Regions from separate parts of the Exiguobacterium sp. R-39 genome, predicted to be linked through region 3. Evidence: riboswitches for the same ligand, from Rfam matches in the RefSeq annotation. Region 3 holds a riboswitch; each other region holds the start of a gene.
What was found. A riboswitch is a leader RNA that binds a small molecule or an ion and turns the genes downstream of it on or off. The one in region 3 is predicted to bind thiamine pyrophosphate.
Positions count from the first base shown of each region.

Region 1: another riboswitch for thiamine pyrophosphate. It lies ahead of ACP26N_RS06305 (thiamine phosphate synthase); the one in region 3 lies ahead of thiT (energy-coupled thiamine transporter ThiT).
Region 2: another riboswitch for thiamine pyrophosphate. It lies ahead of ACP26N_RS08520 (ECF transporter S component); the one in region 3 lies ahead of thiT (energy-coupled thiamine transporter ThiT).

Region 1 is NZ_CP187965.1:1,229,273-1,237,175, reverse strand. It holds gene ACP26N_RS06330 (hypothetical protein) at 78-467, opposite strand; gene ACP26N_RS06325 (ThiF family adenylyltransferase) at 576-1,604, opposite strand; gene ACP26N_RS06320 (thiazole synthase) at 1,601-2,368, opposite strand; gene thiS (sulfur carrier protein ThiS) at 2,370-2,573, opposite strand; gene ACP26N_RS06310 (NAD(P)/FAD-dependent oxidoreductase) at 2,570-3,559, opposite strand; gene ACP26N_RS06305 (thiamine phosphate synthase) at 3,556-4,152, opposite strand; TPP riboswitch at 4,243-4,345, opposite strand; gene nagZ (beta-N-acetylhexosaminidase) at 4,405-5,643, opposite strand; gene ACP26N_RS06295 (OsmC family protein) at 5,640-6,065, opposite strand; gene ACP26N_RS06290 (MFS transporter) at 6,270-7,457, shown strand; gene ACP26N_RS06285 (C40 family peptidase) at 7,673-7,903, shown strand, end outside.
Region 2 is NZ_CP187965.1:1,594,173-1,602,075, forward strand. It holds gene ACP26N_RS08495 (alpha/beta fold hydrolase) at 114-932, shown strand; gene ACP26N_RS08500 (hypothetical protein) at 1,041-2,231, opposite strand; gene ACP26N_RS08505 (FAD-dependent oxidoreductase) at 2,430-3,470, opposite strand; gene ACP26N_RS08510 (energy-coupling factor transporter transmembrane component T family protein) at 3,547-4,272, opposite strand; gene ACP26N_RS08515 (ABC transporter ATP-binding protein) at 4,238-5,797, opposite strand; gene ACP26N_RS08520 (ECF transporter S component) at 5,794-6,369, opposite strand; TPP riboswitch at 6,475-6,573, opposite strand; gene ACP26N_RS08525 (50S ribosomal protein L25/general stress protein Ctc) at 6,666-7,343, opposite strand; gene ACP26N_RS08530 (DEAD/DEAH box helicase) at 7,693-7,903, opposite strand, start outside.
Region 3 is NZ_CP187965.1:1,959,665-1,967,567, forward strand. It holds gene sdaAB (L-serine ammonia-lyase, iron-sulfur-dependent subunit beta) at 1-416, opposite strand, end outside; gene ACP26N_RS10435 (DAK2 domain-containing protein) at 509-2,182, opposite strand; gene ACP26N_RS10440 (Asp23/Gls24 family envelope stress response protein) at 2,208-2,570, opposite strand; gene rpmB (50S ribosomal protein L28) at 2,854-3,042, shown strand; gene ACP26N_RS10450 (amino acid permease) at 3,172-4,575, shown strand; gene ACP26N_RS10455 (thiamine diphosphokinase) at 4,631-5,239, opposite strand; gene thiT (energy-coupled thiamine transporter ThiT) at 5,239-5,799, opposite strand; TPP riboswitch at 5,864-5,970, opposite strand; gene rpe (ribulose-phosphate 3-epimerase) at 5,994-6,650, opposite strand; gene rsgA (ribosome small subunit-dependent GTPase A) at 6,652-7,557, opposite strand; gene pknB (Stk1 family PASTA domain-containing Ser/Thr kinase) at 7,595-7,903, opposite strand, start outside.

The sequences.
Region 1 (7,903 bases), 730 kb from region 3:
CTTCCTCCTGACAATAGACAAAAACCGCCTTCCTGTTTAGCTGGAAGGCGGTTTTTCGGACGGCTTATTTGTCATCTTCAGTGGGTGTGGCGCTTTTGACGAAATCGTTTGACCGACGTGAAGATAGACACGGACCCTCCGATGATTGCCCCGACGACAATCCCGGTCGTAAATTTTCCTCCGGGATTTTTCGCAGAACCTGGTTCAATTGCTGTTATATGTTCTTCCTGCTTCTGCTCGAATAACTGTTGGAGAGGGGAGGATGTAGGCTCGACTTCGACAATCCGGTCAACTTCCTGTTGACGGTCTTCCCGGCGTTCGACGCTGCAAGGTGACAGATAGAACGGATTCAGGTTCGTCCGATACCGGTCTGGATTCCAATTCGCTTGCTGAACGGCTTCAGCTGCATGGTCTGTCCGCTTCGTCTGATCCAATGACTGGATCGATTGATCGAATTCTTGTTTCATCGTAATCACTCCTCTTCACATTCAATTTCACCAAAAATCTCCGACTTACGTCTGAAGTCTTATTTACCTCTTTTTTAAACATCTAAAACATGTATTCAAAAAAATGTTTTATTTTTTTGTGAACGTCCCTTCGAAATAGGTCTCGTAAATCCGTTTCGCTTGCGCAAGATCCGCTTCGCCGTGAAGCAGGATTCGCCCATCGGCAAAGGCGGTAATCCGATGTTGTTCCGTCTCGAACATCAACAGATACGGATTGCGTAGACAGCTAATTCCACGGCCACTCATCTCCTGTTCAAGCCGGATTAAATCACGGGTCCCTTCCCCGCGGATTTGAACGGTATCCCGGCCGCATAATGTCACGAAGTGAAGTGGCTGAGCATTGAGGTACGGATAGACGGGGTTATCGCCGCAGGACGGACAAGAAGATTGTTTTAAGGACACAACATTGATTTGGCTCTGTTGATTGTTCCAGACATCAAATGATAGCACCGTCTGCCGTAATGCAGCTTCCGCTCCGGTCAAGTATTTTAATGCTTCCGTCACTTGATGCGCCGCAACCAGCTGGACGACCGGACTGATGACGCCTGACGTATCACATGTCTCCTGCTGTTTCGGCAAATGATTGAGCAAACAATGCAGACAAGGGGTCTGTCCCGGACGGATCGTATAGGTCATGCCGTAACTGCCGACACATGCACCGTAAATCCAAGGAATCCGAAATTTTGCCGCAACATCATTGATCAGCATCCGGACAACGAAGTTATCGGTCCCATCCACAAGCAAATCTGCTTGTCCGACAAGCCGTGTAATATTCATTGCCGTCACATCTTCGACAATCGCCTCGATCGTCACCGTCGAATTGACGGCACCGAGCCGGCGTTTCGCCGCAACCGCCTTTGGCAAATGGTTCCTGACATCCTGTTCCGTATAGAGTTGTTGCCGTTGTAAATTGCTCCACTCGACGTAATCCCGGTCGATCAGAGTCACTCGTCCGATTCCTGACCGGACAAGCTGTTCCGCACTCGCTGTCCCGAGTGCACCGAGACCGACGATGACGACGTGCCGCTGTCCCAGTTGATCCTGCCCCTCCTGTCCGATTGGACGAAAGCGGATTTGTCGGCTATACCGGTCCATCATGGGCGACTGATCCCGGTCGTCGGACTGCTCGCCGTCGCATACCGTTTTTTCTCAATCCGTCCTGCTTCAAAGCCGAGTCGTCCCGCTTCAACCGCAAGCTTCATTGCACGTGCCATCTTGACCGGGTCTTTCGCATGCGCGACGGCTGAATTCAATAGGACACCATCAGCTCCGAGCTCCATCGCGTACGCCGCGTCAGCCGGTGAACCGATGCCGGCGTCGACGATGACCGGTACTGACATTTGTTCGATGATGAAGCTGAGCGCGAGCGGATTTAAAATGCCCTGTCCGGAACCGATTGGTGATGCTGCCGGCATAATCGCATGACAGCCGAGTTCTTCGAGCCGACGGGCAAGCAACAAATCGTCTGATGTATACGGCAAGACGATGAAGCCATCCTTGATTAATTCCTCTGCTGCTCGTAATGTTTCAATCGGATCCGGCAGCAGTGTCTTGTCACAACCGATTACCTCGACCTTGACCATATCGCACATCCCTGAGGCCCGGGCAAGGCGGGCAAGGCGGACCGCTTCCTCCGCCGTCTTCGCACCCGCAGTGTTCGGCAAGAGATCATAGCAGCTTAAGTCAAGCGCTGCGAGCGGATCGTTCTGTTCCTTTGCAAAGACGTCGAGACGCCGGACGGAAAACGTTAAGATGTTTGTTTCCGATGCTTCGACCGCTTGCTGTTGCTTCTCATTATCCGAATATTTTCCTGTCCCCAGTAACAATCGTGATGCAAATGTTTTTCCGCCAATTTCTAACATGTTATCCGCCTCCTACAAAATGAACGATTTCAATGACATCTCCGGACGTAACGTCCGTATCCGGATAGCTCGACCGGTCGATGATTTGATGATTCTGCTCGATGATGACGACTTGTCCCTGAATCTTTAGTTCCTCCAACAAATCGTGTAACGTCCTGATTTCCTCTGTCAAAGCATAGTTTTTCCCATTCAATCGGATAGTCATCTGCTTTCCTCCTGTCGTCGGCTGTTAAAACCATCCAGTGTCACTCTTGGCGTTTGCCCCATGAGACAATCGGCCAAGACGTTGGCCGTCGCAGGGGCCAGTAAGATGCCATGCCGGTGATGGCCTGACGCGACGAACAACCCATCGATTCCGTCCACTGCTCCGAGATACGGCAGACCGTCCCCGGTTTGCGGTCGAACACCGGACCAAGCTTCCACGAACACGGCCTCTGTAAGCGGCGGATAGAGCTTTACTGCTGCATTCAATAACAAACGAATACTGTTCAGACTGACGGTCGTTGATTCATCACCAACCCGTTCCGTCGCCCCGATGATGATCCGTCCGTCTGCTTTCGGGACTAAATAGACCGCATCACCAAACAGCGTCCGATTGAGTTGTCCGGTCGTCAGCCGGACAGACAGACACTCGCCCTTGACCGGAAGTGTGTTAATCGTCACTCCGACCGTCTGTAACAATTCTTCCGATCCGCGACCACCGGCGACAATAATTTGTCTGCCCGCCCGTAGCCCCCGGTTCGTCTCGGCGCCGGTCACCGTTTGTCCGTCCCGTACGAGACGTGCTACGACCGTTGCCTCTTCGATTACCCCGCCCCGTCGTTCGATGGCACTGCGTAATGCTTGTGCAAGCAACCGCGGATCAACCTGTCCGACCGAATCAAACGTCCGCCAGTGATGCGCCTGTTGCATACGAAACGGTTGTTCCAGATACCCGCTTCCGAGACCGGTCTCGTCAAACAATTGTTGCACGAATTCCGGATACAGCGTCCGGCTCAGCCGGGCCAGTTCATGTAATGGTGCCAGCAATTCTTCATCTGTCGCGAGCATTCCCGCTGCTGCTTGCGTCGCTCCCTGACCGACAGTTGACTGTTCAAGCAAATGAACGGTTTTCCCGCGCTGCAGGAGCTCATAGCCGAGCGTCAAACCAATGATGCCGGCTCCGATGATTAAAACATCCGGGCGTGTCATCGTTGCATCACCGCCCGGAATCGGTTGGCTGCTTCGACCGGAGACGCCTGACCGAGAATGCCCGACAAGACGGCCCCGCCTGCGCAGCCGGTCGCCAGGATATCCGGCAGATTGTCCGGTGTAATGCCACCAATTGCAATGACAGGAATCGATGTCCAGTCGACAACTTGTTTCAAGGCGTCGAGTCCCCGGGGCGGTACACCCGGTTTTGATCCCGTCTCAAAAATATGGCCGTACAGGACGTAATCAGCACCGGCTTGTTCCGCCGCTATCGCTTCCGTTAACGAGTGAACCGATTGACCGATCACCAGTTCCGGAAAACGGTGACGGACGAGGTCGACCGGAATGCTGCGTGTTGTCAGCTGAACTCCGGTGCCGGTGACGACTGCCACGTCCAGCCGGTCATGGACAATTAATTGCTCTGTCTTTACGCCTCGTCGCACGAGTGTTTCGATGCACACGACCAGTTCCTTCGCTGACCATAACGGCTCCCGCAGATGAATCCGGTCGACGGATAGTGTGAGTTTCGGCAACAGATGTTCGAGTATGTCCGGATGCCGCTTGCCGGTTGTCATCAGATGTAACTGGCTCATCATTTCCCCCTTTCCACACGAAAAAGGACCACCCCATGAACTGATGGAGTGGTCCTACAAAAAAGGGCGACAGTCGTCGCATCCTCTATGAATGATCGGAATCCACTTCCCTCCGCTAGTACGAACTAGATCAGGTTCAAAGGGTCCGGATACTTCCGTCTCAGTCTGCTGCGAGACTCCCCTAGTGTAGATATTGATTTGTGTGGTACGCCTGTAGTTTACCACGGGTAGTCCGATTTGTTCTACCCTTGATTAGTGTCGCATGTCCGATTCGACCGCTTTGACCTGCTCAATCAAGCGTTGGTATTCGTCGACACGTTTCGTTTGCGACAAGTCATACGTTTGTTTTAAGTGTAAGACCCGCATGACCTTCTGATCCAGATCTGCTCTCGACAATTTACCTTGTTTAATCCGTGCCATGATTTCCTTATGAACGGACGCGTACGCACCGGGTGAGGAAAACATCGCCATATCCGCACCATTTTCGAGGGCAAGACTTGCCGCCTGGGCAAGTCCGTACCGTTCTGTGATGGCTCCCATGACCAAATCGTCCGTGATGATGACACCGTCAAACTTCAGCTCATCCCGTAACATCCCGGTCATGACGGGTTTCGACAACGAAGACGGACGGGTTTTGTCGAGTGCCGGAAACAGGATATGCGCGACCATGACCATCTCGGCCCCTTCCTGAATCGCCCGTTTGAACGGGACCAGCTCCGTCTGCTCAAGTTCCGCTTTCGTCGCATCGACCCGCGGCAGACCGACATGCGAGTCGACGGTCGTATCCCCGTGTCCCGGAAAATGTTTGACGACCGGAACGATGTCTTCTTCTTTCATGCCCTGCATCAATGGCACACCAAGCCGGGCGACTTGTTGCGGATCCGCACTGAGCGCCCGGTCGCCAATGATTGGATTCGCCGGATTACTGTTCACATCAAGGACCGGTGCGAAATCCATATTAAAGCCGTAAAAACGGGAAATCGAACCAAGTGTCTGTCCGACTTCCTTCATCAATGCCGGATCATTTTTATGACCAAACGACAGGCTCGGTGATAATTTGAGCTGTGCGTCCGGGACCCGGCTGACCCGTCCGCCTTCCTCGTCAAAGCCAAGGAACGCTTTTGAATCAGCGGTTTGCGCCTTGGCAATCGCTGTTGTGAAGGTTTTCAGTTGATCGGTTGAGGTGATATTGCCACCAAGCAGCAGGACACCACCGAGCGCATGGTCCTGCAATAATTGACGGTCCGCTTGTGTCAAAGCCGTTCCCGTTACGCCAATGTACAGCAATTGATCGACTTTTTCCGCCGTCGACATGTTCGAAACGGTTTGCTTGAGTTGTTTCTCTGCCCGTTCAGCAGCAGAAGGTCGATCCGGCTGCGGCGGCTTTGTTTTCTTTGCCGGCTTCGGTTGCGGGTCAGCGGGTTGTACGGGCTCGTCAGCACAACCGGCAAGGAGGACGCTTGCCAACAGAACAGGGACAATCCGTTTCAAATCGGTTCCTCGTTCCGGACGCCGTTGATCGAGTAATAAACTTCAATCTCTGCGTTCAGCGATTGCGAGACCGAGCAGTATTTGTCTTTTGATAAGGCAATCGCCCGGCGGACTTTATCGTCCGGTAAATCACCTTCGAGCCGGTAATGAATCGAGATCGTCGTGAAACGCCGGGGATGATCATCCGCCCGTTCGCCTTCGATATCCATTTCAAATGACGTCAGCGTCAAGCGCATCTTTTCTAAAATCGAGACGATATCGATGCCGGTACAGCCGGCAACGGCATGAAGCAAGAGCTCCGTCGGCCGGGGTGCCTGATTGTCCCCGCCGTTTTCCGGTGCCGCATCCATCGCTAAGTGATGTCCGGATTCGGTTTCCCCGCTGAAGCCCATCTTTTGATTCCAAGTGACTGTTGCTTGCATCAAGATCACGTCCTTTTCTGATTTAGGTGATGTTTCCTACTCTGTTAGTATACCCGAATCAGTGACAGGTGAAATTGACTGTCTATTCACAATAATGCTTCTTTTTCCGGGTCAGGTAAATCCGGTTTCCGCCCTTCTTAAATCATGCTATTCTGATAAACGATAGTTTTTTTGCGCACAGGCGCCAGAAGTGGGGAATTGTATATGTCATCATCATCGACTCGTTTGAGTCAAGCCGACTGGTTGTTAATCGCGACGTTATCCATGTTGACTTTTGTCCTTGGAACAAGCGAATTCGTCATCGTCGGTATTTTATCTGAAATTGCGGACGGTCTGAACATCACAATTGCAAAAGCCGGCACGCTTGTCTCCGCCTTTGCGATCGCCTTCGCCATCGGAACACCGATAACGATGTCCTTGACCGGACACCTTGAGCGGCGGAAGTTAATGCTCAGTCTGATTTTCGTCTGGATTATTCTGAATATCTGCAGCGGGATCGCACCGAATTATGAACTGTTGCTGTTGTCTCGGATCGTGACGGCTGTTCTGACGGGTGTCCTGATTTCACTGGCGATGGTCGTCGCAAGCGATAGTGTACCGATCGCAAAACGCGGCGTCGCCGTCTCGTTCATCTTTGGCGGATTTACGATGGCAAACGTTCTCGGTGTGCCGATCGGTACATTCATCGGACAACATGCCGGTTACGCCGCCTCGTTTTGGCTGACAAGCAGTCTTGGTGTCATCGCCCTGCTTGCTGTCTTGAAAGTCGTTCCGGTTCAGCAATCGGAATCGTCCGGCTCGATCCGCGAACAGCTCAGCTTACTCGCCAATCCACGGATCATGATTGCCTTTTTCATTCCGTCATTCGGGTTCGGCGCGACATATGTCGTTTATACGTATCTCGTCCCCGTGCTTGAGTTGGAACTGAAATTGCCGTCGGCCTGGATCAGTCCGATTTTACTCGCCTACGGTGTCGTCTCAATCTTCAGTAATATACTGGCCGGAAAAATCGCCAGCCGGAATCCGATCGGGCGTCTCCGGTTCGTCTTCATCGTCCAGGCAATCGTGCTTGCTGCCCTGTACGTGACGACAGCGTCCGTTTCGCTTGGACTGATCAACATTGCCTTGATGTCCTTGATGTCGATTTTATTGACGACCTCAACACAAATCTATCTGATTGACCTAGCAGAGAAGTTTAATCCGGAAGCAAAAGGACTGGCTGCTTCCTTGATGCCGGTCGCAAGCAATGTCGGGATTGCCTTCGGTTCTGCTTTAGGTGGACTCGTCTATGCGAACGGTCCGATCATGAATATCGCGCTTGTTGGTGGTGCCGTCGCTATACTCGCAGCTGCGTTGACGGCTGTCAGTCATCGCCTCGATCAGCGGGCGTAACAGTTAAAAGACTTCTGTTCCAATAATGCCTTTAACTGAGGTAAACGGAACGGAAGTCTTTTTATGTGGAATCTGGAACTTAGAGCCGATGTTTGCTCAGACTGAACCTTACAAGACTGTTAGGTGAACGTATCCAATTTGTTGCTTAATCTGTCAATCGGCATGGTACGGTAAAGATAGTTTTTCATCCCACTTACGAAAAAGGAGATTTTACTATGAAATCGTATTATGCCCTTCCATTAACAGCCCTCTTACTGACAGCGACAGTCAGTCCGGTCACAACATTTGCTGCAACACCGACTAAAGTCGAGACAGCGAAACCATTATCAGAAAAAGCACTTGCAAAAAAGAAAGCGGCTATTACGAAACTCGCGACGTCTTTGATCGGAACACCATATAAAGAAGGCGGGACGACAACAAAAGGCTTTGACGCATCCGGCTTCACA
Region 2 (7,903 bases), 370 kb from region 3:
AATTCAAAACTAAAAACCTTTTAATATTAAGATGTTAGTTTTCTGTTACAACCGGGTATCTTTTAATTATGCACGGAAGCTAGACTAACTAAAAACAACGGGGGTTTTCACAGATGGGTACATTTATTCAAGCAGTCGATGGAACAAAGATTTATGTAGAAGATATCGGTTCAGGACAACCGGTCGTTATGTTACACGGATGGCCGGCCAACAATAACATGTTTGAATATCAGAAAAACCGCCTGCTCGAAGAAGGGTACCGCTATATCGGCGTCGATTACCGCGGCTACGGGAAATCGGATGCGCCTGCTACCGGATATGACTATACGACGATGGCGTCGGATATCAACGAAGTGATTCAGCAATTGGAATTAACGAATGTCACGTTGCTCGGTTTCTCGATGGGCGGCGGAATCGCGTTAAAATACCTCTTAAACCACGGGGAATCCAACGTCTCGAAATTGATCTTAGCAGGAGCAGCCGCACCGGTCTTCACGCAACGCGACGGTTATCCGTACGGCATGACGAAAGAGGAAGTCGATGCCTTGATTGAAGATACGAAACAGGACCGTCCATCGATGCTGAAAGGATTCGGGGAAATCTTTTTTGCGAAGGAGCATCCGGAACCGCTCCAGCAATGGTTCCATAACTTGAGTGTCGCGGCATCTTCCCACGGAACGATCCAATCGGCGATTGCCTTACGTGACGAAGATTTACGCGACGGTCTGCCGAAGATTTCGGTCGATACGCTCATCATGCACGGTAAACAAGACAAAGTCTGTCCATTCGAATTTGCCGAAGTCATGCATGAAAACATCACGGGTTCACGCCTCGAAGTCTTTGAAGAGAGCGGACACGGGATGTTCCTCGACGAACGCGAGAAATTCACGGAAACACTTGTTTCATACGTCAAATCAAGCCAAGCGGTCTAACTGCAAAAGACACGTAACCCCATCTGCTTTTCCTTCGGGAGAAGCAGATGGGGTTTTTAAGCAGGCGCGTCTCACATCATAACTAGTGGAGCAGGAAACCGATTAGCATCACTGTTCTTCTAATTCTTGACTGACTTGCCGTGCCAACTCACCTGATAATCTGGTACTTTTTTTCGTCCGTTGATCTTGCAAGTAAAGATCTGTCTTGTTGGCACGTTTTTTCAGATACACCTGAAAGGTCTGGGTATTACCGTATTCAAGCAACGTCATGTACGAAAATGGTGATCGCGTTCCTTGTGGTTCTTCCAACGTCACAGCCTTTAACTCTTCGGCCACCGTCCGGGACAGCTTATCTGGCAGGATGACCATCTCACTTAGTTTCGCCTTTTCAAACGATTTCATTGTCGGATGGAAGTAGGCCGTGATTCCGCGCGTCGGCTCATCTTCGATTTGGTATTCCTTGACCGGACGGTAGACCGGCTGATAACGAATGGAAAGCGTCTTTTCTTCTACTACCCGTTCTTTTTTTATGAATTGAAAGGTCACGAAGGGAACGGTTTGATTGACCGGTAACGTTTTTGGCAAGGAATGTTGCTTCGTTTTGATCCGATTCGATTTGTATGCCGTCATGATTTGCCGATCTGCGAGGTCCCACCCGTCGCGTGAAAAGGTTAACGAGCGGGACGTCGATCCGTCAATATGACGGCGGCTCACCAGGTAAAACTCGCCTTGCTGATGAAGGGACGACATCGCAATGTTTCGAATGATGTGCTCTTTGCCCGATTCTGTCATGACGAACAACAGTTGTCCTGAAATCGGCAATTGAAACGCATGGAACGGTTTCAAATCCTTAGCAAATTCATTGTCTGCGCTCATTTCCTGATTGACGGATACATGCTGGTCCAATTGTTCTTCTTTCAGTGGAATGGAGACGGGTGCTTGAAGTGCAATCCGATCCGGATCCTCCATCAAGCGGACCCACGGATGGTCCGACGCTTTAATTGGATGGACACGCAACTCCTGTGTCTTAGGCGAGCGACAGGATAGGTACATCTGATTGCCGTGTGCCAAATAAACGATTTCGGTCGGAAACGGTGCTATTTCCAGATTATTCAACGTAAAAAATATACCGAATGACTGCAACGTCCGGTACGATTTCGGAAGGGACACCGTTTTATTCTGCATACAGGTCCGCAACAATTGTTTCTTTTGTTTAACGGGGACTTCCTGATCTGAGTATTCGTCGGAAGCAAATGAATGGGCAGACCAGTAGGAAGGTACCGGCTTGAGATCTAGCAATCGTTCTTGCCCACAGCCGGTTAACACGATGCTGGATAGCATAGCGAGAGTCAGTAATCTATTTTTGATGATAATTCCTCCTTAATTAATTATCCATCATATTACCATATTTTTAATAGAATCTTCTTTTTTTAAAAAAATGTAATTTATAAATAAAACAGGCAGAAAGATGAATGGCTCATCTTTCTGCCTGTTGATTCAGACCGTATATTTCTTGATAAATCGCTGGTCAATCGATTGTTTGAAATACCAGCTGAGCCGGTTGGTTCGGTAAAATCGTCCGTACAGCAGGGTGGCCTGGCGATGACCGAGCGCAAGAAGCGTCAAATAACGCCGTTGCGGCCGAAACGGCCGTAACGGTTCTTCATTCACGCATCGAATCAGATTCTGAAGCAACAGCGGTGCCTGACGCACCGCCGTCACACCGTTTTTCGGTGTATCCGGATACGCGATCAGAGTCGCACAATCCCCAACGGCAAAGATGGACGGATCCTCGAGCGACTGCAGCGTCTCATGCACCAGTAAAAATCCGCGGTCATCACAATACAGACCGGATACCTGAAACAATTCATGCGCCGTTGCCCCTCCTAAAAACAAAACGGCATCCGTCTCGAGCAAGCGGCCGGATTGGAGCGTTGCTGTTTGACCATCCAGCGTTTCGAACCGGTCAATGATCCGGTTGACACCCAACTGATCGAGTTGCGCGGCCAGTTCCGGACCGGCCGGATGACCGCTGAGCAACGGTTCTTCATGAATCAGGGTGACCGGTGTACCGTTTGACTGAAATGACGCCGCCATCTCGACGGCCGCCGCACCACTGCCGACGATGACAGGGGAGACGGCACTCCTGAACGTCTTTAACGCTTGTTCTATACGATAGTTCGGTTTGATCGTAACGTGGTTCGGGGTGCTTGCTTCCCAGTCGTTTGATCCGATATTAAACGACACGATATCGTACGGCACGACCTGTCCGGACTGAAAGATAACGTGTTTGTTGGCAGCATCGATTCGCACGACCCGGTCCTCCATCCACGTCTTACCGTATCGTTCACATAACGCTTTGACATCGATGCGTATCTCGTCGAGTGTATAGGTTCCGTCCGCCAGTCCGGAGAACATCCCGGAATAATACTGATAACGCGAGGGAGTGATGACAATCCAGTCGACATCCGAATGACTCCCTTGTTTGATACATTCTAAATGCGCATGACCTGCGCCGACTAACAGGATTCGTTTCACGACTCCACCCACTTTTTTGGATTCACTGTATCTATCCTGTTTATTCCCCCAAGTAGTGCCGCGTAATCGTCCGCTGTCAAACCACCAGGCGAAGTGACGTCGCGAGCGTGACGGTCATCAACAGAAAGGCAAGATCCCCTCGTGTTACGACCGGCTCGACATAATAGGTCCGATTGACCCGAAACTGACGGGCTTCCATCGCAATCGCAATCTGTTCCGAGCGGAGGATACTGGTCGTAAACAACGGCAGACTGATGTCAAAAAACGTTTGCCACGGCCAAAGTGACCGTTGTTGCCGGACACGACGCGCTTGACGGATCGTTCGAATCGACTGCCGAAAGATCGGAATGAAGCGGAGACCGGCTAAAAATCCATAGGCCAGGCGAACCGGCAGACGACATTGATGAATCAGACTCATGACGAACCGTGTCGCGTCCGTTGTTGCAACGAACGTTACACTCAACAGGACGAAGGCGAGCATCCGCGTCGCGACCAACCAGGCATGTGCAAGACTCTCTTCCGTGATCCGGAACCAGCCGAATGCCCACAATTCCGTTTCACCTTTTCCGAACGCGGCCATCATCCAAAACGTCAACAGAAACAACACACCATAAGGGACGAGACGAATGAGAAGCGTTGACAGCTGCCAGCCGGAGCAACATACGCCGACGGCGGAAAGGATGAGCAGTGCAAACGTCACTTCTAAACGGGATGTCGAAATCAGCAACAGCATGACATAGACCAGGGTCGCCAGTTTGACGGAAGGATTAATTTGAGCGAGCCATGAGTGGTTTTCCTGCATGACGGATCCCCTCCTTTTGTTGCTGATACTGATAGGACACCGGACGAATCAGCTGATTGTCGTGTAAAATCTTGGTTTCCTGAAACAATTCCTCCGGTGAACCGTCAAATTGAATGTTTCCCGAACCGAGAACGAGCACCCGGTCTGCCTGTTGGTACACCAGCTCCATATCATGCGTCACCATGATGAGCGTCGTCCCGGCTGCACGGGCTTGCCGCAAGACTTCAATCAGTTGTGCCGTCGTCTCGGCATCCTGTCCGAAAGTCGGCTCGTCCAGCAACAAGACAGCTTTTCGCTCAAGCAGCATTGTCGCGACGCTCAAACGCCGTTTTTGACCAAGACTGAGTGCGAGCGGCGACTGACCCGCGACGTCCGCCAAGCGATAGTACTGTAAGGCATCATCCATCTGACCGGACGACGGTGAGGTACAACTGATCGTCAGTTCGTCAAGAACCGTCTGTTTGAGAAACTGAAACTCAGGTTGCTGAAACACAAAGCCGACCTGCCGGTAAAATGTCCGGTCCCGCCATTTCTTCAACGCTGTCTGAAACAACTGAATCGTTCCGCCTTGCGCCGGTAACAGTTTGGCCAGCGTTTCGAGCAGGGTACTTTTGCCGGCTCCATTGCGTCCGACAAGCATGATCCATTCTCCGGCGTGGGCGGTCAGCGAGATCCGCTGGAGAACCGTCTGCTTTCCGTGCCGGACGGTCACGTCAACAAGTTCAAATGTCGGTTCGGTTGAAACGGGTTCGCGGACAGGGGGACGATCGAGTGCCCATTCTGCCGCGACCTCGGCCGGTATCGTTTCGAATGTATACGGGTAAAGGCGCGGTGTCGCAATCCCGAGTTCAGTCAAAACGGTCCGGCGTTCTGAAAAAATATCCCGCGGCGGTCCGTCAAGACGGATCCGTCCGGTTTGAAAGACCAGCACCCGGTCCGCAAACGTCACACACTGCTCCAGTTGGTGTTCAATCAGCACCAGCGTCACGTTCGGATCGTGGTGCAATTCCTCAATCAGCTCCATCATCAAACGTTGACCATGCGGATCAAGTTGCGCCGTCGGTTCGTCGAGCAACAGGATGTCCGGTTCGAGTGCCAATACACAGGCTAGAGCAAGCCGTTGTTTCATCCCGCCGGACAGCTCGGCAATCGGCGTCGTCAAGGCGAGGTCAAGTCCGACCCGTGCCAAGACACCTTTAATCCGCTCATCCATTTCAAATCGGGAGATGCTTCGGTTTTCCAGACTAAAGGCCATTTCGGCACCGACCGTCTGCATGCAAAACTGATCGTCCGGCTGTTGGAATAACATCCCGACCGTTCCCTCGGTCAACCAGTGACCGCTGACATCGGCTTCAATCGTCTCCGGCAACAGACCGGCGAGGACATGTAAAAAGGTCGTCTTTCCACTGCCGCTTGGACCGACGAGCAACGTCGTTTCTCCTTTATCAATCGTAACCGACAAATCCTGTAAGACCGGGTGATCCTGATCCGGATAGCGGACTGTCAGGTGCTCGCACTGCATCATGCGGCACGCTGCTTTCGTTGTCGTCCGATCGCATACCCATTCAGTGTCCCTGCCTTAACGAGCGCATCGACGATGATTTTTGCGAGTAAGCCGCCGAGCAGAGCACCGCTGACAAGTTGTAAGGAAAACGTCAACAGGAGAGTCGTCGTCGTATAGTAGGCAAATCCGTTCACGATGAGGCTGTAGACCATACTTCCGACGGCAGCGAAGACACCGGACAACATCAAGGTAAACGTATTGAATTTCCGGTATCCGAACACGGCAAAGGCAATCTCGGCCCCGATCCCCTGTGCGAATCCAATCAACAGTGCCGATAAGCCGAAGTGACTCCCTGTAAACAATTCGACGGCAGCGGCGACGACTTCCGCAATCAATGCCGCGCCTGGTTTTTGAATGATGTAGGCGACAAGGGGACTGGCGATGACCCAGATGCCGAACATCCAGTTTGATCCGACCGGTCCGAAGATGGCCGAGATCGGTAACCATAACGTCGACCACCCTAAGTAGAGGACACCACACGCGACGGCGAGCATCATCATGACGATGATTTCTTTCATTTTCCAACTGTTCATAATCACTTCTCCTTTGAATGCACACCCACAAAGAAACCACAAAAAAGACCGCCCTCTATGAAAAGAGAGCGGTCGTGTAACCTGCAAGATGCAGAAAAAGAGCACGAGGATTCCGCTCCACTTTCCTACGCTAGTATGAACTAGATCAGGTTCAAAGGGTCCGAAGTGAATCGTCTCAGCCAAATGGCTCCCCTAGTGGATGTGTCAATGATGTGTACCTTCTTCACTGTACGGCTGTCGACCGGACTTGTCAATATGCATAAAAAAAACCTCCCACGAGGGGAGGAGAGAAAAGATTACTCTTTATCTTCTTTGTTTTCTTCAGCTTGCTCTTCAGAAGTTTGTTCTGAATCGTCTGTCGCTGTATCCGCATCAGCTGCTTGTGCCTCAGCTTCTGCTTCTTCGATTTCTTCAAGTTCAGCTTCAAGTGTCGATTCAACGACCGCTGCAACTTGGATGTCACCTTCTGTGACGACACGGAAATCTTTTTCTTCCGGAAGATCAGCTACTGTGATTGAATCTCCGATTGCAAGATCCGTCACGTCGACTTCGATCCGTTCCGGTAATTTATCTGGTGTTGCAGCAACTGTTACTTTAAAGAGTGTTTGTGAAAGGAATCCGCCAAGTTTCGCGCCGGCTGCTTCGCCAACAAGGACGATATCCGTCTCGACTTCTGTTTCTTCATCCATTTTAACAGCGATGAATTCAACGTGTTTGATGGTTGGTGTAAAGATATCCATATCAAGCTTGTTGATCAACGTGTTGACCTTTTTACCGCCGATTTGAAGAGCAACCAAGACGTTTTCGCCGTGATCACGGACAACCTTGACCAATTCTTTTTCGTCGAATGAAATCGGTGTGCTTTCCACTTTGTAGCCATACACGACACCAAGAGCTTTTCCTTCATGACGTAATTGCTTTCTAAGTGAGCGTGGGCGTACTTCGCGTTCTTCTACTTTTAATGTTACTGACATGTTCATTTCCCCCTTGAATTTGGTATAGCCCTCAAAAGGTAATGAATGTAGGAGTGGAACAATAGGTTCCAACAGAAATTCATGCGCTAAATGCTAGTTCAACTGGATTTCATTCAGAAATGAAAAACGAAGTGAGTAAGTAGCATTTCTCTCCCAGGTCATTACGCTGATATTGAGAAACAATAATTGAAAAGCGACCGTGTTGTACGGTGCTAATGTAGATATACCCCTGTCTTTCAAAAGTTAAAACCTTTTTTCTGAATTTGATTGTCGAAAGACCTTCAAACCTGTTGATAGACAACGGATTGAAGGTCTTTCATTTTTTTAAGATTTTCTTTGATTTGTATGGTTAATCACCTGATGAATCGATAAAAGAGGGGGAATCAAGCAGACGGACGAGTTCACGAATCGTTAAAATATCCGGTTTCTGATCCGATAAGACGGCATCAATCATCGTCGCTTTTCGATCTTGTAATTCCGCCATCTTTTCCTCGATCGTCCCGGTCATCAATAACTTGATCACTTCGACCGGTGACTGTTGTCCCAATCGATGGGCCCGG
Region 3 (7,903 bases):
GGCACACCGTTCAACTCGGTAATCTCAATCGTTCCCCCGCCGATTGAAATACCCACGAGTTCAAACTCCGCCTGTCCATCCGTCAAATGAACGCGAGCCGTATTCGGATGGTCCGTCAACGCCTCACTTGTTTCAAAATGAATCCGGATCCCTTTTTGTTCCGCAATCTTAATCGATTCCGGAATCCGGTCGTCAAACGTGTCATAGCCAAGGACACCGCCGATAATGGCGACGTCCGTTCCGTGTCCCCGGTACGTATCCGCAAATGATCCATAAAACGTAATCGTAATATCCGTCGGTTGTTCGCCAAACAGTTTCCCTGCCATTAATCCAATTCGCGCTGCCCCCGCTGTATGCGAACTGGATGGTCCGACCATAATCGGTCCGATGATATCAAATACACTTCGGTACTTCATCTTCTTTTTCCCCTCTCTTCCAACTAAACAAAAATCCCACCTCTATTATCGCAGATGGTGGGATGTGTGAAAAGGTACGTTCACGTTTTATATTATTCGACGCTCAGGATATACGAGTAGAGTGGCTGTTTGCCGTCATGCACTTCTACTTCCGCTTCCGGATTGATGGATTCGATGTAAGCAACAAGTTCGTCAACCTCTGCTTGCGCCACGCCTTCACCAAACAGGACTGTGATGATTTCATCTTCGTCCGTCACGAGTGTGTCAACGAGTTTCTTGACCGCACCGAGACTCGAACGATCCGTTGCGATGATTTGCTTTTCAGCAATCGCCATATGATCATCTTTTTTAATTTCGACACCATCGATACTCGTATCGCGGACGGCATATGTGACTTGACCAGATTTGACTGCTGCGATCGCATCCATCATATGACGTTCGTTTTCAGCGACTGTCGCTTCCGGATTGTAGACGATTGTCGCGGCAAGTCCTTGAGGAACTGTTTTCGATTTCACGACTGTCACACCACAAGAGGCCACTGATGCCGCTTGTTCGGCCGCCATGATGATGTTTGAGTTGTTCGGATAGACATAGACATGTTCCGCATGGGCATCTTCGATCGCTTTAACGATGTCTTCCGTTGACGGGTTCATCGTTTGTCCGCCTTCGATGACGACACTGACACCCAGTGATTTAAAGAGTTCGCTGATTCCTTCACCCATCGCTACCGTCACAAGCGCCGACTGCGCTTTTGCTTTCGTCGCGACTGGAGCTGCCACTTGATTGACGCCCTCTTCTTCAAGGATCGTCGAGTGCTGTTGACGCATGTTTTCGATCTTGACGGCAACGAGTTCACCAAAACGTTGACCTTTCGTGATGACTTCACCCGGTGTTTCGACGTGAACATGGACCTTCAGTAACTCTTCGTCTGCGACGACGAGTAATGAATCCCCGAATTCCGCGAGCTCATTCCGGAAGGTTTCTTCGCTAAATGGTGTTTTCGCCAGTTTATCGTCCTGGAAACGAACCATGATTTCCGTACAGTAGCCGTAATGAATTTCTTCCGTCGACATGAAGCTTTGAGCCGATTTGTGATGCTCTGCTTCGACGAGTGCTTCCATGACCGGTGCATGCGGTTTTTCAAGTTCTTTCCCTTCAAGTGTCGCAAGGAATCCTTCATAAATACAAACAAGACCTTGACCACCGGAATCGACGACGCCGACTTCTTTAAGTACAGGTAACAAGTCTGGTGTGCCTTCAAGTGATACTTTTGACGCTTCAACGATACCGCGCATCAACTCAAGCAGATCGGTCGTTGATTCTGACTGGGCAATGGCTGCAACAGCTGTCTCGCGTGCTACTGTCAAAATCGTTCCCTCGACAGGTTTCATGACTGCTTTATACGCTGTGTCGACCCCTTTTTGCAGGGCATCTGCGAATTCCTTTGTATCAATCGCATCTTTTCCTTCGATTGATTTCGAGAAACCACGGAACAATTGGCTTAAGATAACGCCTGAGTTCCCGCGTGCTCCCATTAAAAGACCACGTGCAAAAACCGTGGCAACTTCTGAGACCGAGTCTGTCGTTGTTTTTGCGGCTTCTTTCGAACCCGATGTCATCGTCAAATTCATGTTTGTTCCCGTGTCACCGTCTGGGACCGGGAAAACGTTCAGCGAATCGACAAAATCCGCATTTTGATAGAGATTCGCTGCGCCATTCTGGATCATCTTGACCAGTTGCGCTCCTGTTAAACGATCTACGCTCACTAAAGTTTCCTCCTCTATTCCCGCCTTAGACATTCGTCAAGCGGACTCCTTGGACAAAAATATTCACAGATGTCACTTCTAAACCAAGTGCCTGGCTGAGTGAATATTTCACACGGCTCTGGACGTTGTTTGCGACTTCTGAGATTTTCGTACCGTAACTCACGATGATATGCATATCGATGTGAACTTGTTCTGATACCTGCCGCACGATGACACCACGGGCAAAGTTTTCGCGTTTCAGCAGTTCAGCCAGTCCGTCTTTGATTTGCGACTGGGATGCCATACCAACGACACCAAAACATTCCATCGCTGCTCCGCCTGCAAGTTGCGCAACGACATCATTGTCTACGTCAATTTTTCCATAAGTCGTTTTCATCTCGATCGCCACTTGAGTAGCCCCCTTTGTTAATTGTGTTCTTCTCATAATTCTACTATAAGGACCTACTATTGAAAAGTCGCCGTACTGACTATACAATGAATATGTGAAAAATAGTAGCGGTCAAATGAACTTTTACCATCATCCTCATTCATTATTTTAAATTTTGAGGTTGTCTGTCAAGTTTTTTTCTTGTCAGCTACTTTTTTTATGTTGCAACCGTCTTAACAGCATGCTAAGATAGCAAAGTGTCTATTAGGACGAACGCAAAACAACATAAAAGGAGGCGGAACACATGGCACGTAAATGCTACGTTACTGGGAAATCGCCGAAGTCGGGAAACAACCGTTCACACGCATTGAACAAAACGAAACGCACTTGGGGAATCAACGTACAAAAAGTACGTATCCTCGTTGACGGTAAACCTAAAAAGGTTTGGGTTTCAGCTCGAGCGCTCAAATCAGGTAAAGTCGAACGCGTATAAGGCGCAGTAACCGGATGGGAATCTTCCCTTCCGGTTCTTTTTTTATTTTTCTTATAAACTAATTGTCTGAATAATTGAAAACGCTTACAATAAGTGAGCAGTTATTTTTTTCAAGGGGGAAGGGTCAACATGCAGTTAAAAAGAGAAATGACAAGCCGACATCTCTTCATGATTTCACTAGGAGGGATTATCGGTACGGGACTGTTCCTCGGTTCTGGATTGACGATTTCGCAAGCGGGACCGCTCGGGGCGGTTCTCAGTTACATCGTGGGTGGGACCATCATGTATCTGACGATGTTATGTTTAGGGGAGATGGCTGTCCATATGCCGGTCTCAGGATCTTTCCAAACGTATACGACACGGTTCATCGGACCGGGTATCGGATTTGCCGTCGGTTGGATTTACTGGCTCGGTTGGGCTGTCACGGTGGCGCTCGAAATCACGGCAGCCGGCAGTCTGATGGATCGATGGTTTCCGGATACACCAATCGTCATCTGGTGTGCGATTTTCACCGTCATTTTATTCGGTCTCAATGCGGTCTCCGCAAAAGCCTTCGGGGAGGCTGAGTTTTGGTTTTCGAGCCTGAAAGTCCTTGCCATTCTATTTTTCATCGTGCTCGGGGGAGCGGCTTGGTTTGGCTGGATTGATATGGCGGCAGCACGTCCGGAAAGTTTGTTCGCCAATTTTACTTCAAACGGATTATTCCCGAACGGCGCCCTGGGGGTATTGACGACGATGATTGCCGTCAACTTTGCGTTCCAAGGAACCGAATTGATTGGGGTTGCTGCCGGAGAATCAAACGATCCAGAAAAATCGATTCCAAAAGCAATCCGTAATACCGTCTGGCGGACGTTCATCTTCTTCGTCCTCTCGATTACGATTGTCGGCGCCTTGATTCCTTACGAAACAGCCGGCGGCATCAGCAGTCCGTTCATCATGGTATTTGATGCCATCGGAATTCCTTATGCAGCTGATTTAATGAACATCGTCGTGTTGACAGCCTTACTGTCGGTCGGGAACTCGGGGTTGTACGCTGCTACTCGGATGTTATGGTCGATGTCACAAGAAGGCATGATTTCGAAAAAACTTGCCATCGTCAACTCACGCGGAGTACCTATGCGCGCTTTGTGCTTTACGATGCTGTTTGCGATGTTATCACTATTGACTGCCTTTTTCGCGGAAGATACCGTCTTCATCTGGTTGTTGTCACTCGCCGGACTCGGTGCGCAAGTCGGTTGGATTTCGATTTCCGCTTCACAGATCGCCTTCCGTCGTCAATTCATCAAAGAGGGACATGCTGTCAGTGAATTGAAATTCAAGACTCCGTTCTTCCCGGTCTTGCCGATTATCTCGTTCTCTTTAAACATGCTTGTACTGATCAGCTTGGCATTCCAAGCGGATCAACGGATTGCGCTGTATATAGGCGTTCCATTCTTCCTCTTGACGTGGGCCTCTTACCACCTGTTCGTCAAAGGAAAACATATTGCGGCTCAAACTGAACGTCAGGCAGCCAGCTCGACATTAAAATCTTAAAAAACTACAAAAAACGTGATCGACTTTTAGGATATCCTAAAGCCGATCACGTTTTTTAGTGGTCTGACAAACTTCTTAAAGCAATCACTTCACCGGTATGCACCGTCACGTTCGCCACTCCGTGATGTGTCCATTCATTGCTGACGGTCAATGATCCGCCGACCGGCACGTCATGATTCGTCAACGGGTACTTGACCCCGCGGAGGGTCAGACATGTCGGAACGAGCGGGATGAAAGAGAGATAGTGAAATCCATCTGCCTCGATCTCATACGTCCCCGGCTGTAAGAAACGAACCTCTTCCCGCTTCGTCATCAAGCGGACTGCCGGAAATTGTTTTAGCAGATAGACGTTTTGAAGCGTCATATCAAGTCGTCCTCCGGTCGCACCGAATATTAACACTTCCGTTGCTTCATACTGTTGACTGACATGTCGTAAAGCCAGTTCCAAGTCGGTCTCATCCTTTTCAGCCGGATGGATGATCGCTCCTTCCGGTTTGTATCCGAGAGAATCAAAGTCCCCAATCGCCAAGTCAAAAGCGAAACCTTGCTGTGCCAACACGGTGACACCTCCGTCAACAGCGATGACAACCGTCTTCTCATCCATAAACGGTTTCAGGGACGGGATGTCTTCCGCCGGACCGGCCGCTACAATCACAACCCGCATCAGACACCCCGTGCTGAATAACGAAGAAGTCGTGGTGCTGTCGTAAACAGGAGTCCTGCGACAATACCACATAACAGATACGATGGAACCATATACGTCGCGTTATAGATCAACGAATACGGGACGACCGGACCTTCCGCATACTCAGCGAAGAACACGATTCCACTAATGACGTGACAGACATAACGGAAACCTGCACCAAGCAATGTCGCACCTAGTACAATCGCCATTAGACGGCCATTTTTCCCGGCTGCTGCTGCTTTTTTGACTTGCCGTGCGAACAGTCCGCTCAGCCCGACGACTCCAAACGCGATCGTATAATCGAGTAACGGCTGGACGACCGTCAGGATTTGTGGAGCGAACATCAGTTGAATCGTTCCGACGAGCGCTCCCGTCACGACCCCACCGACAACGCCGTGACGAAACGCCATGACGAAAATCGGTAACATCGCTAAACTAATTGAACCACCTTGCGGCATTTTAAATGGGATCAATAAATCGAACACCACACCAAGACTTGCAAAGATTGCAATTTCCATTAACATTTGTAGCCGTTTCATCCTTTTTTCCTCCTAAAAAATAAAATCGCAGGACGGCAAAAAGGCAGTACGACGAACGCCGTACTGCCTGCGTGCGCCACATCCCTACGTCCGTCTGAACGGAACAGGTTCGAAGGGTTAAAGTCCAATCACTTCTCTCAGCCGCTTGACGCGACACCCCTTGCGGTCATCATTTAATTTTGATTCTGCCCCTATTATACGTGAGCAGCATTCCGAATACTAGTGATTGCTTCTGAATAATCCGGTGCATTGTAGATAGCGGAACCTGCAACAAGTACGTTTGCCCCATTCTCGATACATAATTTTGCTGTTTCCGCATTAACTCCACCATCGATTTCAATCTCGAAGGATAGATTTTGTTCTGCTTTCATTGCAGCCAGTTGATTTAATTTCTTCATCACACCTGGAATGAACGCTTGTCCGCCGAATCCCGGATTGACCGTCATCAATAAGACCATGTCCACATCTTCAAGCACGTGTTCGATCGTCGACAGCGGCGTATGCGGGTTGAGTACTACTCCTGCTTTCGCTCCAGCTGCTTTGATTTGTTGCAACACACGATGGACATGATTCGTCGCCTCCACGTGGAAGGTTACGATATCAGCACCTGCTGCAACGAAGGATTCGACAAAGTTTTCCGGACGATCAATCATGAGATGGACGTCGAGAACCATATCTGTTTTTTGACGTAAACTGCTTAATACAGGGAGTCCAAAGGAAATGTTCGGAACAAATTGACCATCCATGACATCAAAATGGATATAATCGGCTCCCGCCGCTTCAACTGCTTTGACATCCCGCTCTAAATTTGCAAAATCTGCTGATAAGATTGATGGTGCGATTTTAATCATCTTAATACCTCCGCGTCCGATTCTTGATTTCCTCTACAAACATACCATAATTCGTATACCGGGAAGCCATGATTTCATGGGCCTCGACGGCTTTTTTAACGGCACAACCGGGCTCATTCAAGTGCAGACAGCCACGGTACTTGCATTCGTCCTGTAAAGCAACAAATTCAGGGAAACACCATCGTAACTCCTCGAGTTCCATTTCGTGCGGAAAATCGAGATTCGAAAATCCCGGGGTATCTGCAATTAAGCCTTCGCCAAGCGGGATCAATGTCACATGACGGGTAGTATGGCGTCCACGACCAAGTGCCTTCGAAATATGACTCGTTTCCAGTGCCAATGAAGGTTCCAAGGCATTCAACAACGAACTTTTCCCTACACCGGATTGTCCGGCCAGGACACTCGTTTTATCTTTTAACAACGGACGGACAGATTCGACTCCGGCCAATGTCTCACTTGAAGTTTCGATGACGTGATATCCGATGGTCCGGTAAGCGGCAATGGCTTCCAATACCCCTTGTTCGGCTTCACCTTGTAACAAGTCCATCTTCGTCAAGATGATGATCGGTTGAATTTCCTTTGCTTCAATCAACACTAAAAACCGGTCCAACAGATGGGCAGAAAAATCAGGTTCTGCTGCCGATACGACCAACAAAGCTTGATCGATATTGGCAACTGGTGGGCGGACCAAGAAATTTTGACGGTCTTTTACTTCCAGGATATATCCGGTCTCACTTTCGATGTGTAACACGACTTCATCGCCGACGACAGGGCTGATGCCCCGTTTTCTGAAATTACCGCGTGCCCGTGAACGGATTTCACCTTGAGGCGTCATGACATCATAAAAGCCACCCTGTAAACGGATAATCGTTCCATCCCGATTATCTTCAATTCGATTTTCTGCCATCCTATGCCCTCCTTTGTCAGGATTAACGTCCTGCTCGTTATTCTTGTGATTTTGCCTGATTGTACGTAATCGTCTTCGCCCGGTAAACTTCGTCATCTTTATAAATCGTAATCTTGCCTTCTTCTCCCGGATCAATCGTCAATGGAACATCAAACGTTTCATCCTGATCAATCGATTCTTCGATGACGGTTCGTTTTCCTTTGGCATCTTCCGTCTCAATCCGGACGAGTTGACGTGGCGCAGGCTCCTCGTCTTCACTGACGCCATCATAGACTACTTTCTCGGGGAACGTCGCCGTGATGGTCTTTTCTTCCTCTCCGCGAGAAATAAAGACCGTTACCGAATC